Regions from separate parts of the Cohaesibacter marisflavi genome, predicted to be linked through region 2. Evidence: predicted binding sites of a transcription regulator. Region 2 holds the regulator's gene; each other region holds the start of a gene.
What was found. Region 2 encodes PhoB, which activates phosphate uptake and scavenging genes when phosphate is short. Its sites were predicted from a motif close to TGTCATNNANCTGTCAT; they were not measured.

Region 1 (5,034 bases), 1.3 Mb from region 2:
TGTCACCGCCCCCGGCTCGCCCCTGGGCAAGATCATTTTCGGGGCTGGGGTCGGTACCCTGACCTTCATCATTCGCACCTGGGCTGCATATCCTGAAGGCGTTGCCTTCGCGATCCTTTTGATGAATTCAACCGTGCCTCTGCTTGATACCTATATCAAGCCGCGCATCTATGGCCGCACCCGAAAAGGCGACCCGATCAAGCTGAAAGAAGCCAAGAAGGGAGAGGCAAGATGAGCGACGCGGACATCGATGCAAACAATTTGCAGACGCCGGACTCCTCTCCTTCGGCCTGGCAAAAGAGCCGTGAAAGACTTGCAGCTTTCTATGAGCGCCATCGCGATAACCCGATCTATTTGTCAGTGCTGTTAGGTGGGTTCTGCCTGATCTGCGCGCTTATTCTCGCGTCCAGCCATTTGGCAACACTGGAGCCAATCGCCCTTAGACAAAAGGAAGACCTGCAATCATCACTCGCCAAGGTCATTCCGGCGGCCTTGCATGACAATGATCTGGTCAAGGATGCCTACGCCCTCAAAGCCGCTGACGGCACCGAGACCATGCTCTATCCGGCCTATAGAAACGGTGCTTTTGCAGCGGTCGCCTATCAGGTGAGTGCAGTAGGCTATGGAGGTCCGATCCTATCGCTGATCGGCGTGGACAAGGAAGGCTCTCTGCTCGGCGCTGAGGTTTTGATGCATACGGAAACACCGGGGCTGGGAGATCGGATAGAGTCCTCTCGCGGAGACTGGATCAAGCAATTTACTGGCCGTTCGCTTGGTGATCCTGCACCTGAAAAGTGGAAGGTAAAGAAAGACGGCGGCTACTTTGACCAGCTTTCCGGCGCCACAATCACCCCGCGCGCAGTGGTGTTGTCAGTGCGCAATGGTCTGCAATTTTTCAAGGCTCATCAAGAGCAAATCGTCCACTGCCCGAAAGGCATTTGCGAAGAAGGAAGCGGATCATGACAAAAAGCTATCGCGAGATTACCCTTGAGGGCCTCTGGACCAACACGATCCTCTTTTCGCAAACGCTGGCGCTGTGTCCGCTACTGGCGGTCACCGGAACAGCTACCAACGGACTGGGCCTTGGTCTGGCCACAACGGCGGTCCTCGTAGCCTCAGGCTTCTTGATTTCGCTGCTGCGCAATTTCATCGAGCCCGAGATCCGCATTCCCGCCTATGTGCTCATCATCGCCGGTCTAGTGACCATCGTTGATCTGTTCATGAATGCCTATCTACATAATCTCTACAAGATTCTCGGCCTGTTCATTCCGCTGATCGTGACCAACTGCGCCATTCTGGGGCGGGCGGAAAGCTTTGCCTCCAAGGCTCGCGTCTTACCGTCAGTGCTCGATGGATTGATGATGGGAGTCGGCTTCACCTTTGCACTCATCCTACTTGGTGCCGTGCGCGAAATTCTAGGCTCAGGCACCCTCTTTGCTGGAGCATCCCTGTTACTGGGGCCAAGTTTCAGCTTTTTGGAGATGACTGTCATCCCAGACTATTCCGGATTTCTCATTCTCATTCTACCACCGGGGGGGTTCATCATGCTCAGCCTCATTATTGTCGGCAAGCGGATGATCGATAATCAGTTTGAAAAAGCACGACAAATGGATGACGACCCGATCGAGCCCGTGGGCAAACAGATCACGATATAGGAGACTGCATCATGAATATCGGCGTTGCCTATGTCACTCCGACCCATAAGGTCTGGCTGAAGATGGAGATGCCCGACGGCTGCACCATAGAGGAAGCCATTCACAGGTCCGGGCTTCTGGACCAGTTTCCCGATATTGACCTAGAAACACAGAAAGTTGGTATTTTCGGACGCATAGCCAAGCTCGGAAAAGTGCTCGAGGATGGCGACCGGGTGGAAATCTACCGCCCTATTACTGCGGACCCCGATCTCGTTGAACGGCGCGATCAATAACACCACACCCGAATTGTCATCCCGCCGAATTTACCAAAAGGAAACCAAGAGGTCGGTCGCTCGCGCTGAAGCGCTGTACATCAGGCTGCCCTTCCCTCTCGGGCCCTGAATGTGGTCCAAAGAGCCGAAGAGGTCTCCTCCCTCTCGCCTCTTTGCTTTAGCCTCTAGGCAGGGCGCAATAAGCCGTGCGACCGGCAACCCAGGTGTGACGAATGGCCGGCATATGGCCTTTTGGCCACCCCACCAGCACAAGATCAGCGCGCTTGCCGACCTTGATTTCACCCCGGTCGTCCAGTTTCATGGCCTTGGCAGGGTTGGTTGAAACCAGCTTCCAAAGAGTCTGGCGATCAGCGAGATTATCCGCATCCATGCGCGCGATAGCCGCGAGCATCGCCGGATAATAATAGTCAGAAGCCAGAATATCGCATAAACCGGCTTTCACCATATCTGCGGCATTGGGGGAATCCCCCAGATGGCTGCCACCGCGCACAACATTTGGCGCACCGAAAATGACCATATCGCTGCGTTCCTGAGCGACAGCGGCAACGGCTACGGTCATCGGGAATTCGGAAATCGTGGCGCCGTGACGGCGATAGAAGTCTCGTGTTTCATCCTGCGTATCATCGTGGCTGAGCATCGGAACATTTTTCTCGCGCCCCAATTGCCCGACTTCCGCGATGGCCTCCTTCACACGCGGGCGCATCTGCCAACGATCCTTGATCAAATCCACATAATCTTCAGCAGAAAGCCCCGACCGCTCGGCGCGGGTAGCCATTTTGGCAAGAAATAGCGGACTTGATGCATCCGCAACGCGGAACTGCAAGGAATGCTCAAATGGGCGGTGCTGTTGGGGAACATCGGGGTGGAGCATCGCCATAGACGTATGGTCATTGAAAGCCAGAGACGGCGTGAGAGGCCCTTCCAGAGCGTCCTTGAGCAAATCCATGCCTTCAAGGCAGAAGGTTTCCCAACGCAATTGAACCCGGTTTTCAACCGTAAGCCTGTTCGCCCAGAGATGGAGCGCCGCGATCATTTCCCGGGCACGGTCAACACTGCGTAACCCCGGCTCCCAACTGATAGAAAGGGCGTGATAGGCGGTCGCGATGCCATTCGCAGCCAGTTGTCTGTCGGTTTCCAGGATGGCAGCTTCCATGGGGAAAAAGACATTGGGGCGCGGCATCAATTGTCGCTCAAAGGCATCGCCATGCACATCAATCAATGCGGGAGCAAGAATACGTCCTGTGCCGTCGATCTCTTCTCCCTTTACAGGGCCTCCAATCTCGGAGATGACCCCATCTGCAACAGTGAGCGAGGTCTCCACGATCTGGTCTGGCAGATAAACCTGAGCCCCGATGATTGTAAAGTCACGCATGGGAATTTCCTTGCTGATGCCGATGCACCTACAAGCAACCGATTTGATGTCACTATGATAACAAATTGCACAGATAGTCAGCCCTTCAGCCGGGAATCGCTCCATCCTCCAGAAAAGGAAGAGCAAAATGGCTCCTATGCACCATTTGATGGGCTCATTCGCGTATGATTTACGCCTTGGCATTGCAACAGGGGGAAAGTCTCTTTATCCCATAACAGGGCTTGCCAAACGAGCCGGGGAGCCAACCCGCAAATAAGGAATAAACCAGTATGAAAGCGATTGTATTCGATTTGGACGGCACTCTGGTCGATAGTGTGCCAGATCTGCATGACACAGCCAACAGACTGCTGGCAGCGCATGACTGCGCGCCTCTGGAGTTGACACAAGTGCGCTCATTTGTTGGCAACGGCATTCCGGTACTGGTGGAGAAAATCTGCAGAGCTGCCGACCTTACCTTTAACGAAAGCAATCGTGAGGCCATCATTGGCGAATATCTTTCCACCTATGATCTGGTGCTCGAAGCCAAAAATACCCAGCCTTTTCCGGGAGTCACCTCTTGCCTTGAGAGCCTCAAGGCCAAGGGCCTGGTGCTTGGGCTTTGCACCAACAAACCCGAAGCGCCAACCCGCATCATTTTAAAGGATCTCGGGTTTGAGGCATTCTTTACAAAGGTCATTGGCGGCGACACGCTACCTCAGCGCAAACCGTCCCCCGAACCTCTCTGGGTCAGCTATGAAGGCTTTGATCTGAAAGACTGCCTGTTTGTCGGTGACAGCGAAGTGGATGCCGCTACGGCCGCAGCCGCCGGTGTTGACTGCGCGCTTTACGCTGATGGCTATCGCCAGACACCTCTGGATGAGCTCCCCCATGCCTTTAGCTTTACGGACTTTTCCCAGCTTCTGGCTTATGTCGAAAGCAAGCTCTAAGCGGGCCACCAATAGAAAAATCCGGCTTTCGAGTGCTGAAAGCCGGATCAATTGTCATACCACTCTATTCAGCAGCTTCCAGTGCCCGCTTGATGCGGCGCGCCAAGGCCCTGCGGGCCTTTTCATCGGCAAGCTTGTCGAAGGCTTCCTTAAGATCAATCTGAAGCTCGGCAAACTCGTTATGGGCGTCCCAGCCACAGACGTCACACTGTTGGACACGATGCTTGATGTTCGGCGCATATTCGGCCACGCCTTCGACCTTCAGGTTCACTTCATCATCAATGGCAGGCACGGTGATCATCTTCTCCGGCAGGCCTTTGGCGATCAAATCGGCTTTAAGAGCCTCTGATGCCTGTTGTTCGCCATGACACAGGAACAAACCGTGGCGGATAGGCTGGCGCTCCAAGATCCACTCGATCAGTTCATCGCCATCAGCGTGGCCGGAATATGTTTCCAGCTGACGGACCTTGCCACGGATGCGGATTTCCTCGCCCTGAATGCGGACCTTTTTGGCCCCGTTGCTCAGCAAGCGTCCAAGGGAGCCTTCGGCCTGAAAGCCAACCAGCAACAGCGTGGTGTTGGTTCGCCACATATGGTTCTTGATATGGTGGCGGATGCGCCCGGCATCACACATGCCGCTACCGGCCATGATGATCGCGCCGGACTTGATGCGGTTCAGCCCCTTGCTCTCTTCCACGCTCTGGGTGAAATGAATGCGCGATGTATCGAGCTTGTCGACGAAATTCTCGATATCTTCCAGATCACCGGCATGCTTGACGAACACCTCCGTTGCCTTGATCGCCAGTGGG
Region 2 (5,034 bases):
CGCGAGCCTCGAAGCCTGCTTCGATCGTGCTTTGGAGCGCGCTCAGATCAACTTGGGTCATGTCACTTGCTTTCAGCTTGTCATGTTGATGGTGATGAAGCTTGCAAGATCAATCCTGCCTCCGGCTGCCAAAAGGCACAAGGCTGGACGATCCCGCTGTCGCGCAAACCATAAGCAATGCGTTTGCGAAGTCAATGCGAGAAGTGGCAAAGACCTTGATTTTGATCAAACGGCTTGGCTGGGGAATGGACGGCAAGTGACCAAGACAGACCCTTTGCCCGGGGAGAGAAACGACAAAGGGTCGGCACGATGCGAGCCGACCCTTCTTTATGTCTGATCCGGTCGGGCGTTCGCCTTATAGAGACAGAACAAACCGCCGGTAGGAAGTCGACTTCTCCTGCAACAAGCCATTCAGATGAGCGCAACCGGCCTCGACGGCCTGCTCTTCATCATCAAACCTGTTTTCGATGTCGCAGAGTGTCTTATAAAGAGGGGCGATGACTTCACGCACTGCTGTACGATTGGGTGCACGGCGCGATGCTTCATAGCCAACCACTTCGCCTTTGTCATTCCGAGACGGAGTGACACGGGCAAAGGTCCAATAATGGTCTCCGGTGGTCGTCAGATTTTGCATATAGGCAAACATGTCTCGCCTCTCTGCAAGACCATCCCAGAGGATCTTGAAGATGGAGCGAGGCATTTCAGGATGGCGAACACAATTGTGTGGCTGACCAACCAGGCTCTTGTTGGTATAGCCTGTGATATCCCGAAAGAACGCATTGCAATAGGTTATGTAACCGTCCTTGTCGGTTCTGCTGACGAGAATTTCACTTTCGCCGAACTGCTTTTCTATACCGGTAGGAGAAATTGTTATTGTCATTTCGGTCTCCTTGGTTGTGATTTGGCAGACCCCGCTGGGAGGGGCGCAGTCTGCCGGAATGTGCGCCTGTCGTTACTGGAAAGACACCGACCCGATTGCATTCGACAGGCGCATCGGGGGTCTCGATTTGGATCTTGTTTTTAGAAGCTCTCAAAAATATAGATTATTTTCAGAAAAGGAAATAAAAATTTTCACGGACCGGTATTGACCAAACGGCAGCATGCTTAACTGTTGCAATTTTAATCCGACATCTGGTTTTTATTTTAGAAAAAAAAGAATAATCTGTTAAATTGATAATAATATTTCGTGAAACAAGGGGTTATCGAAAATTAATTACAAGATATAGTGATCTGATCAATTTGTGAGCAAGTAATAAGAAATTTTATGCAGAAAGGCGATTGGTATAGGCTTTTCGCTAAAAGCCATGGTTGCTTGCGCGATCTGGGTTAGTGCGTATCTTTATATATTAGGGTGATTTTAAGGCTCACTGTGGCATAAACTGGGTTAACAATGATAGAAATAGCGCAATTATGCCAATCGTAACGAGTCTACCCTCGAATACCTTAAGTGTTTTTACAAGGGATTTGACGGGAAAAGACAGGCTCAGAATGAGCCTACGGACCGGGTTGGATCTTTGGGGGACGAAATGAATTACAAAGGACGATTGCTGTATACCGCAGGGTTTATTTTGTCCGCAGGCGGAGCCGCACTGGCGACAGAAAAGCCGCTTGATCCGATGGCTGTGACGGACGGTTCTTCTCAGGCCGTTCAGACTGCTTTGGAAGCCGATCAGGAGGCACCCCTGCAGATCATTGTCTCGCGCAAAGATCAGCGCTTGCGGGTCTATCGTGGACAAGAGGTCATCGCCACCTCTCGCGTATCGACAGGCAAGGCGGGGCACTCGACGCCAACCGGCATCTTCTCCATTCTTGAAAAGAGAAGACAGCATTTTTCCAATATTTATGATAGCGCCCCCATGCCCTATATGCAGCGCCTGACCTGGTCCGGCATCGCTTTGCATGAGTCCGGCTCGGTGCCAAATTATCCCGCATCCCATGGCTGTGTCCGGTTGCCGCGCGGCTTCGCAGGCAAACTCTTCTCCATGACCGAACGCGGCGCGCATGTTGTCATCGCCAATCGGGAGGCCGAGCCCGAGTTGATCCATAACGCACGGCTGTTCCAGCCCGAAGATGTTCAACTGGCCAACAAGCTGACGGAATTGAGCCTTGGCCCGTCACAGCCGGTCAAGGGACACGGCAAAATCGCGCTTCTGGATGACCGCCCTTCAGAAGATCCGCTTGCCGCGAAAATTTCCATGCGTCTCAATCTGCTTGATCAGGTGAAACGCGATAACTCCCCCATTCGGGTGTTCATCACCCGCCAGCCGCGCGGCAATCTGGTGCGCGAAGTGCAGATCATGCTCAATGAGCTGGGCTTTGATGCCGGTGTGCCGGATGGATTGGCTGGCAAGGCCACCTATGGGGCAGTGCGCGCCTTCATTAAATCCAGACAGGGCAGCATCGAAGACCAAGTCCAGCCGCTCAAGGCCGTGATCGACAAGACCCTGCTGACCGCGCTTTATCATGCCGCAGGCAAGGGGGAAGTGCCGACAGGCCACATCTATGTGCGGTCCCGTTTCAAGCCTCTGTTTGATGCGCCGATCATGATCAAGAATCCCGAGGCGCCTCTCGGGGCGCATCTGTTGACCGCGACCCACTCGCACACGCAAAGTGGCAAGCTGGATTGGCTGTCCGTCAATCTGACAGATCGCTATGACGATAGCATGCAGACCCGCCTTGGTGTTACGCAGGATATGGACAACGAGGCTCTGGTAGCCTCCAGCGCTATTCTTGACCGGATCGAAATTCCCGATGAAGTGCGCGCCCAAATTGATCTTCTGGTGAACAGCGGCTCTTCAATTACGATTTCTGACAGGGGCTTCAGCCGTGAGACAACCCCTGTAGGCACAGACTTCATTGTTCTGACCAAGCCGGATCTTCCTTCCTCCAGACAGATCCAGAAGACGGTGGAGCGAAAAAAGCCCGCTAAGCCCAAGCAGGTCGCCAGAAACAAAACCGAACCCGTGCAGGAAGCTCCCAAGAAGAAGGGACTGTTCTCCATGCTCATCAATCGCGGTGCGAGTTTGACCGAGGTTAAAACCCGCTGATATGGGAGCCCGCTTTCAGCCTTGCCCGCTGATGATAAAACTCATTGCAAACTGAAGAAAAACAATAGGCCCTGTTTCTGTTCGAAACAGGGCCTTCTTATTGAACACAAGAGGTCGCAGGGCTTTCTGACGCTGTTCTATTCGACTGAAAACTGGTCGTCGAAGCTGTAGCCAGAGCCGCGCACTGTGCGGATGGGATCTTTCGCCCGGCCGCGGTTGATGGTTTTACGCAACCGACCCACATGCACGTCTACTGTCCGTTCATCGACATAGACATCATGCCCCCAGACGCCATCCAGCAATTGTTCGCGGGAATAGACCCGCCCCGGATTCTGCATCAGGAATTCCAGCAAGCGATATTCTGTCGGTCCCAGTGTTACCTCGCGGTTGGCGCGCTTGACACGATGGGTTTCGCGATTGAGCTCCAGATCCCCGGCCTTGAGAATGGTTGCGACTAGATCAGGGCTTGCCCGGCGCAGAATAGCCCGTACACGCGCCATCAATTCGGGAACAGAAAACGGTTTGACGACATAGTCATCAGCGCCGGTTGAAAGACCCCGAATACGCTCGGATTCCTCACCGCGCGCCGTCAGCATGATGACAGGCAGTTTGACTGTTTTGGGCTTGGCGCGCAGGCGTCTGCATAGTTCAATTCCGGATAGGCCCGGCAGCATCCAGTCCAGCAGAAGAAGGTCGGGCAGGGCTTCCTGCAACCGGCTTTCTGCCTCATCTCCACGGGCGATCACTTCAACCTGATAGCCTTCGGCTTCCAGATTGTAACGAAGAAGAAGGCTGAGGGCTTCTTCATCTTCAACGATCATGACTTTGGGGCTCATAACCACTTTTCCGCATTCTGCGATCCGGACGATCGACAGGATCGGATGTCGCTCGGATCTGACATTTGAAGAGAACAGGCCGGCGTCAATCGGGGCCGATCTGTTCCAGTGTGCGTGCCTTCATGGCAAAGGATGGATCGGGCCTGAGCCCGATCCGTTGCATTAAAAGGTGCCGTCTTCCAGAACCTTGCCGGTGTCTACATAGTAGACGCTTTCGGCAATGTTGGTGGCGTGGTCGCCCACGCGTTCCAGGTGCTTGGCGGCAAACAGGAGATTGGCGCAGAAGGTAATATTGCGTGGATCTTCCATCATGTAGGTCAGGAATTCCCGGAACAGGGACTTGTAAATCGCGTCCACTTCGTCATCTCGTTTCACGACGGCGATGGCGGCGTTGGAATCCGATGTGGTGTAGGCATCCAGCACCATGCGCATCTGCTCCAAAACGATCTCGGCCATATGCTCGATGCCATGCAGCAGCTGTTTGGGAGGCGTCTTGCCATCCATGGAGCTGATGGAGCGGGCGATATTCTTGCCCAGATCTGCAACGCGTTCCAGATCTGTCGCAATGCGCAGAGCGGCGATGATCTGACGCAGATCCTGTGCCATCGGTTGGCGACGCGCGATGATCAGAACGGCGGCTTCTTCGATCTGCTGTTCCATCTTGTTGATGGCGCGGTCTTTGGCGGCGGTTGCCTGTGCCGCCTTCACGTCCTGACGGACCAGAGCGTTGATGGCATCCTCGACCATGCTTTCTGCCTGGCCACCCATCTCCGCAATGCGACCGGTCAGGTTGCGCAGGTCGTCATCATATGAGCTGACTGTATGTTCGGTCATCTCGAATCTCTCCTTAAATTCGCTCATTTCTCAACAAGATAAAGCTTTTTGCCTGATAGAGAAGGCGAACAAATTGCTTAGCCGAAGCGGCCGGTGATGTAGTCTTGGGTGCGTTTGTCTTTTGGGTTGGTGAAGATGTGGTCAGTCGGACCTTCCTCTACCAGATTGCCCATATGGAAGAAGGCGGTGCGCTGGGACACTCGTGCTGCCTGCTGCATGGAGTGTGTCACGATGACGATCGTGTAATTCTCGCGCAGCTCATCGATCAGTTCCTCAACCTTCGCCGTGGCAATCGGATCAAGAGCCGAGCAGGGCTC
Region 3 (5,034 bases), 1.7 Mb from region 2:
GCAGACCTTCGCGCTGAAGGCGCTTGCGAGCCAGCTTGCGTGCACGACGCACGGCTTCAGCTTTTTCGCGGGCCTTCTTCTCGGAAGGTTTTTCATAGAAATTCCGCATTTTCATTTCGCGGAATACGCCTTCACGCTGGAGTTTCTTCTTCAGCGCCTTCAAGGCTTGATCAACATTGTTATCGCGGACGAGTACCTGCACGCGTCAATCCCTAAGTTCGTGATGTGTGGATTTTCTAAAAAAAATCGGTCACCGCCTCGGCAGCGCCCGAACTTTGATCGGCGTTCTACCAGACCGATGGATGCTTGTCCATAGTAAGTGGTCTGTTTTGAGGAAAAAACACCGAAAAGTCGGAGATTAGCTGCTCTTTATCGGTTTGATATGGTTGCTATGTCCCATTTTTCGACCGTCTCTTGTTTCTGCCTTGCCATAAGAATGGAAAGAGGTTGCCGGATTGGTCAGTAGCTCCTCGCGCCGCTCGATGTCATCGCCGATCAGATTCGTCATGACAACATCGCTGTGGCGTGTGGTATCACCCAGTGGCCAACCTGCGACAGCGCGGATATGCTGTTCGAACTGGGAAACCAGACAGGCGCTTTCGGTCCAGTGGCCGGAATTATGCACCCTTGGCGCCATTTCGTTGGCGATAAGGCGCCGTTCGAATGTCTCTGGCAAGAGGAAAAGCTCTACCGCCAATACGCCGATATAATCAAGCGCCTCGGCCACCTTCTCGCCGATCTTGCGGGCCTCTGCAGCGACCCCTTCGCTGATATCCGCTGGTACGGTTGTGGTGTCGAGAATCTGGTTCTTATGCACATTCTCGGAAATATCATAAGAGACAACCTGTCCCTTTTCATTGCGCGCCGCGATAACCGAGATTTCGCGTTCGAATGGTACAAAGGATTCCAGAATCGCCGGTTGCGCCCCGATGGCGTCAAAGGCTCCTTCAACATCTTCAATTTTCTTGAGAAAGACCTGCCCCTTGCCGTCATAGCCAAAGCGACGAGTTTTCAGCATGGCAGGGAGCCCCATGGCTTCCACGGCTTCTTGCAAACTCTCCTGAGAAGTTATGTCGCGGAAGTTGGCGGTCTTGACATCGATGGACTGGAAGAAATTCTTTTCTGTCAGGCGGTCCTGCGATGTCTTGAGGACATTGTCGTCAGGCAGTACGGGCAAACGTTTCTTGAGAAATTCCACCGTCGGGGCGGGGATATTCTCGAATTCGTAGGTAACGCGCTGGACGGACTGGGCGAAGGCTTCCAGAGCCTCTTCGTCTTCATAGTCCGCACAGGTGTGATAAGCAGTGACATCGAAGGCCGGGCTATCCGGGTCCGGGCAATAGATATGGGTCTTGAGCCCGAGTTGGCTGGCTGCCAAAGCCATCATACGGCCCAGCTGGCCGCCACCAAGGATGCCGATTGTATCGCCGGGATTAAGCATGTCATATGTGCCTTTTTGTTGAACGGTTAAGCCTCTTCGTCGACCGGGGCCAGTGCGATGGAATCGGACTGTGCCTTGCGCCATGCGTCCAGTCGGGTCGCCAGATCGTCGTCATGAGTAGCCAGAATGGCTGCGGCCATGAGGCCTGCATTGACCGCGCCTGCGCGACCGATGGCCAACGTGCCCACCGGAATGCCCGCAGGCATCTGAACGATGGAGAGAAGGGAATCCTGTCCGCTAAGGGCGCGGGATTGGACCGGAACCCCCAAAACCGGTAGGGAGGTCATGGCGGCTGTCATGCCTGGCAGGTGCGCAGCACCACCGGCGCCAGCAATAATGACCTTGAAACCATCCGCACGGGCGGCCTTGGCAAAGTCTGCCATGCGATCAGGCGTACGATGGGCGGAAATGATTTTCGCCTCATAGCCGACACCCAAAGTGTCGAGAATGTCTGCGGCATTTTTCATCGTTGGCCAATCGGATTGGCTCCCCATGATGATCGCTACTGGACAGTCAGAATGTGCCATGAACGGGGCCTCCCGGGAAATATGCTGTTAAGACTGTAACACCTCAAGGGCAGTCAGGGTTCCCAAGAATGTGCCAAGTCATGGTCTGTGTCATTTAGGACGTTTGTCTATTCCGGAACCGGAGCATTTCCCTCGGATTTGCCCCCGTGGTGCGGAAGTCGCGCAGTATAGTCAAGTTCATATCAGGCACAAGGCGAAATATGTGTACAAAGATGTGCGAAATGCTGCTGATCGGGGAGCAATTTGACGAAGATGGGGTGCGCTATTTTAGGCGATGATATCTGGAAAAAGTTCATTCTCCAGACGCTCGATTTCGTCCTTCAAAAGGAGTTTTTTCTTCTTCATGCGCTGTATCGGCAAAGCGTTTCCACCAGGGCGGGATTCAAGGGCCTGAATGGCCAGATCGAGGTCGCCATGCTCTGTTCTCAGATGCGTGAGCTTGTTGCGAATTTGAGCTTCTTTTTCTGGTGTCATCGTTTTGTGCCGAGTTGATAATCTTCAATTATTTCAATAAATTATATGATATGACAATGCAAGAGCGACGATATGCTACATCGAAAGATGAAATCAAAGGTAAAAATTTATTTTGGCCTATCTGTTTAAAAAATAGAGAGTCGACAGTATGTAATATGTATGACACAATTAAAGTGTCTCAACCGAACCTATGGAGGTGTTCATGTCGTTAGATTCTCGTATCCAAGAATTGCAGCGTAAGCATGATGAATTGGATAAGGAAATTGAGGAAGCCATCGCCCACCCTTCTGTCGATGACCTTGAGATAGCGGAGATGAAACGACGAAAATTAAGTATGAAAGATGAGATCGCGCAGCTTAGGACTGCCAGCTGATCCAGATATTCATCTTGATTGATCAAGCCGCGGTTTGCTTCCGCGGCTTTTTTGTTGTCCAGTTTTTCTGATACTTACCGATAAAGTTGTTGAACTTGAAAAGGTTAAGTGCTGGTAAAGATAGCCATCTTGCCAGAAGGGGGAATACATCGCGCAAAGGCGCGTTGCTTGACCGTGACCTATTGTCACGCTATTGACTTCTTGCTCTCTTGCGCAAGACATATTTCTTGATTTTTCCGGTCGGCGTCTTGGGTAATTCTCCGAAAATGATGCGTTCTGGTACCTTGTAATGGGCCAGATGATCGCGGCACCAGGTGATGAGATTGTCTTCGCTCGCGTCATGTCCCTCGGTCAATTCGACAAAGGCGCAGGGGCGTTCTCCCCATTTTGCATCGGGCATGGAAACAACCGCGGCTTCTTCTACGGCAGGGTGCTTGTAGAGGGCATCCTCAACCTCGGTTGAAGAGATATTCTCGCCGCCGGAAATGATGATTTCCTTGGATCTATCACGCAATTCCAGATAGCCATCAGGGTGCACAACCGCCAGATCGCCTGAATGGAACCAGCCGTCATAGAAGGCCTGATGGGTGGCGCCTTCGTTTTTCAGATAGCCCTTCATGAGTGTGTTACCCCGGAACATCACTTCGCCGGGAGTTTCGCCATCCGCTGGCACGGGCTGCATTGTGTGGGGGAGCATAACCGATAGGCCTTCAAGGGCAGGGTAGCGTATGCCCTGTCGCTTCATCATGGCCGCTCGTTCTTCGCTTGTCAGGCTATCCCAGCTCTCGTTCCATTCGTTGATGACGGAAGGTCCGTAAGTTTCCGTCAGGCCATAGACATGAGTGAGGCGGAAGCCGAGCGCCTGCATGCCTGTCATGACGTCTTCAGGCGGAGGCGCAGCGGAGGTAATGAAATGGACCTCTTGTTCGAGCGGACGCTTTTCCACTTCTTTGGCGGCAAGCAGAATGGACATGACAATTGGCGCACCGCAAAGGTGGGTTACCTGTTCGGTCTCTATGGCTTCGAAGATCTGTGCTGCCCGCACTTGCCTGAGACAGATATGCGTGCCGCCAACCAGAGAGAGCGTCCATGGGAAAGACCAGCCGTTGCAGTGGAACATGGGGAGCGTCCACAAATAGACTGGATGCTTGCCTAGCTCTGCGGTGATCAGATTGGAATAGCCCATCAGATAGGTGCCTCGGTGGTGATAGACCACGCCTTTGGGGTCTCCGGCCGTGCCTGAGGTATAGTTGAGGGAAATAGCGTCCCATTCATCCTCGACACCCGGCCAGATGAAATCGGGATTGCCCTCTGCAACCAGATTCTCATAGCTCAGCTCAGCGATGAAGGGCGCTTCTTCTTGAAACTCGGAATCCTGATATTGAATAATGATCGGGTCGATGTCGACCAGATCAATGGCGGCGCGCATGACTGCGGCAAATTCACTGTCGACGATGATAACCTTGGAGGCGGCATGCTCCAGCTGGAAGGCGATCAGGGCGGCATCGAGCCGCGTGTTGATGGTATGCAGCACAGCGCCGATCATGGGCACACCATAGTGCGCTTCCAGCATGGGCGGGACGTTGGGCAGCATGACAGAGACAACATCGCCCTGAGCTATACCTCTTGCGCTAAGGGCTGCGGCCAACTGTCTGCACCGTCTGAAGAAATCCTTGTAGCTTGTGCGCTGTGCTCCGTGCACCCAGGCTGTATGCTCAGGGTAGATCGTTGCCGCTCTCTCCAGAAATGAAACCGGAGAAAGAGGTACATAGTTGGCTGGGTTCTGATCAAGATGCGTTGAAAAGCGTTTGCCAGTCATGTCCTTATTCCTCCTCTTGCTGGTTTCTTATGCTTTTTTCCTACTCTCCATCAAAACTGAGGAACGGGTTTGATTCAATTGGCCATTCGGCTCTTTTTGACCGGTTCTTGATCTTGCCCGCGTGGAACGGATTACCACTACCTGCAAAAAAAAGCCCGCTGGAGCGGGCTGTAATGTGGGGGAGGATTTTGGTGACTGATCCTGGCCGTGGCTAGAGAAGTTGGGAGACGCTGTCAAAGCACAGCTTAATGGCGATCAGGAACATGGCTGCATAGGAGATGCGATAGAAACCATCCTGGCTGATCCGCTTGACAAGGAATATGCCAATCATGGTGCCAATCGGTGCAAAGGGGATAAGCACCAGCGTGGTCCAGAGATTCTGCGTCGAGAACTGTCCGAG

Region 1: a site for PhoB is predicted at 3,346-3,362, ahead of ACKPCT_RS08385 (alpha-D-ribose 1-methylphosphonate 5-triphosphate diphosphatase). Genes of this name have one in related genera too.
Region 3: a site for PhoB is predicted at 2,591-2,607, ahead of ACKPCT_RS21380 (YdcH family protein). Genes of this name have one in related genera too.

What each region holds. Positions count from the first base shown of each region.
Region 1 is NZ_OY762534.1:1,592,449-1,597,482, forward strand. Features, by position in the region: gene ACKPCT_RS08365 (RnfABCDGE type electron transport complex subunit D) at 1-235, shown strand, start outside; gene ACKPCT_RS08370 (RnfABCDGE type electron transport complex subunit G) at 232-963, shown strand; gene ACKPCT_RS08375 (electron transport complex subunit E) at 960-1,655, shown strand; gene ACKPCT_RS08380 (RnfH family protein) at 1,667-1,927, shown strand; gene ACKPCT_RS08385 (alpha-D-ribose 1-methylphosphonate 5-triphosphate diphosphatase) at 2,085-3,299, opposite strand; gene gph (phosphoglycolate phosphatase) at 3,569-4,225, shown strand; gene ACKPCT_RS08395 (MBL fold metallo-hydrolase) at 4,290-5,034, opposite strand, start outside.
Region 2 is NZ_OY762534.1:2,878,345-2,883,378, reverse strand. Features, by position in the region: gene dapD (2,3,4,5-tetrahydropyridine-2,6-dicarboxylate N-succinyltransferase) at 1-61, opposite strand, end outside; gene ACKPCT_RS14130 (PAS domain-containing protein) at 356-880, opposite strand; gene ACKPCT_RS14125 (L,D-transpeptidase family protein) at 1,527-3,047, shown strand; gene phoB (phosphate regulon transcriptional regulator PhoB) at 3,185-3,883, opposite strand; gene phoU (phosphate signaling complex protein PhoU) at 4,046-4,717, opposite strand; gene pstB (phosphate ABC transporter ATP-binding protein PstB) at 4,795-5,034, opposite strand, start outside.
Region 3 is NZ_OY762534.1:4,590,881-4,595,914, forward strand. Features, by position in the region: gene rpsU (30S ribosomal protein S21) at 1-202, opposite strand, end outside; gene ACKPCT_RS21365 (5-(carboxyamino)imidazole ribonucleotide synthase) at 359-1,441, opposite strand; gene purE (5-(carboxyamino)imidazole ribonucleotide mutase) at 1,468-1,968, opposite strand; gene ACKPCT_RS21375 (YdcH family protein) at 2,236-2,442, opposite strand; gene ACKPCT_RS21380 (YdcH family protein) at 2,645-2,815, shown strand; gene ACKPCT_RS21385 (acyl-CoA synthetase) at 3,006-4,634, opposite strand; gene ACKPCT_RS21390 (sulfite exporter TauE/SafE family protein) at 4,846-5,034, opposite strand, start outside.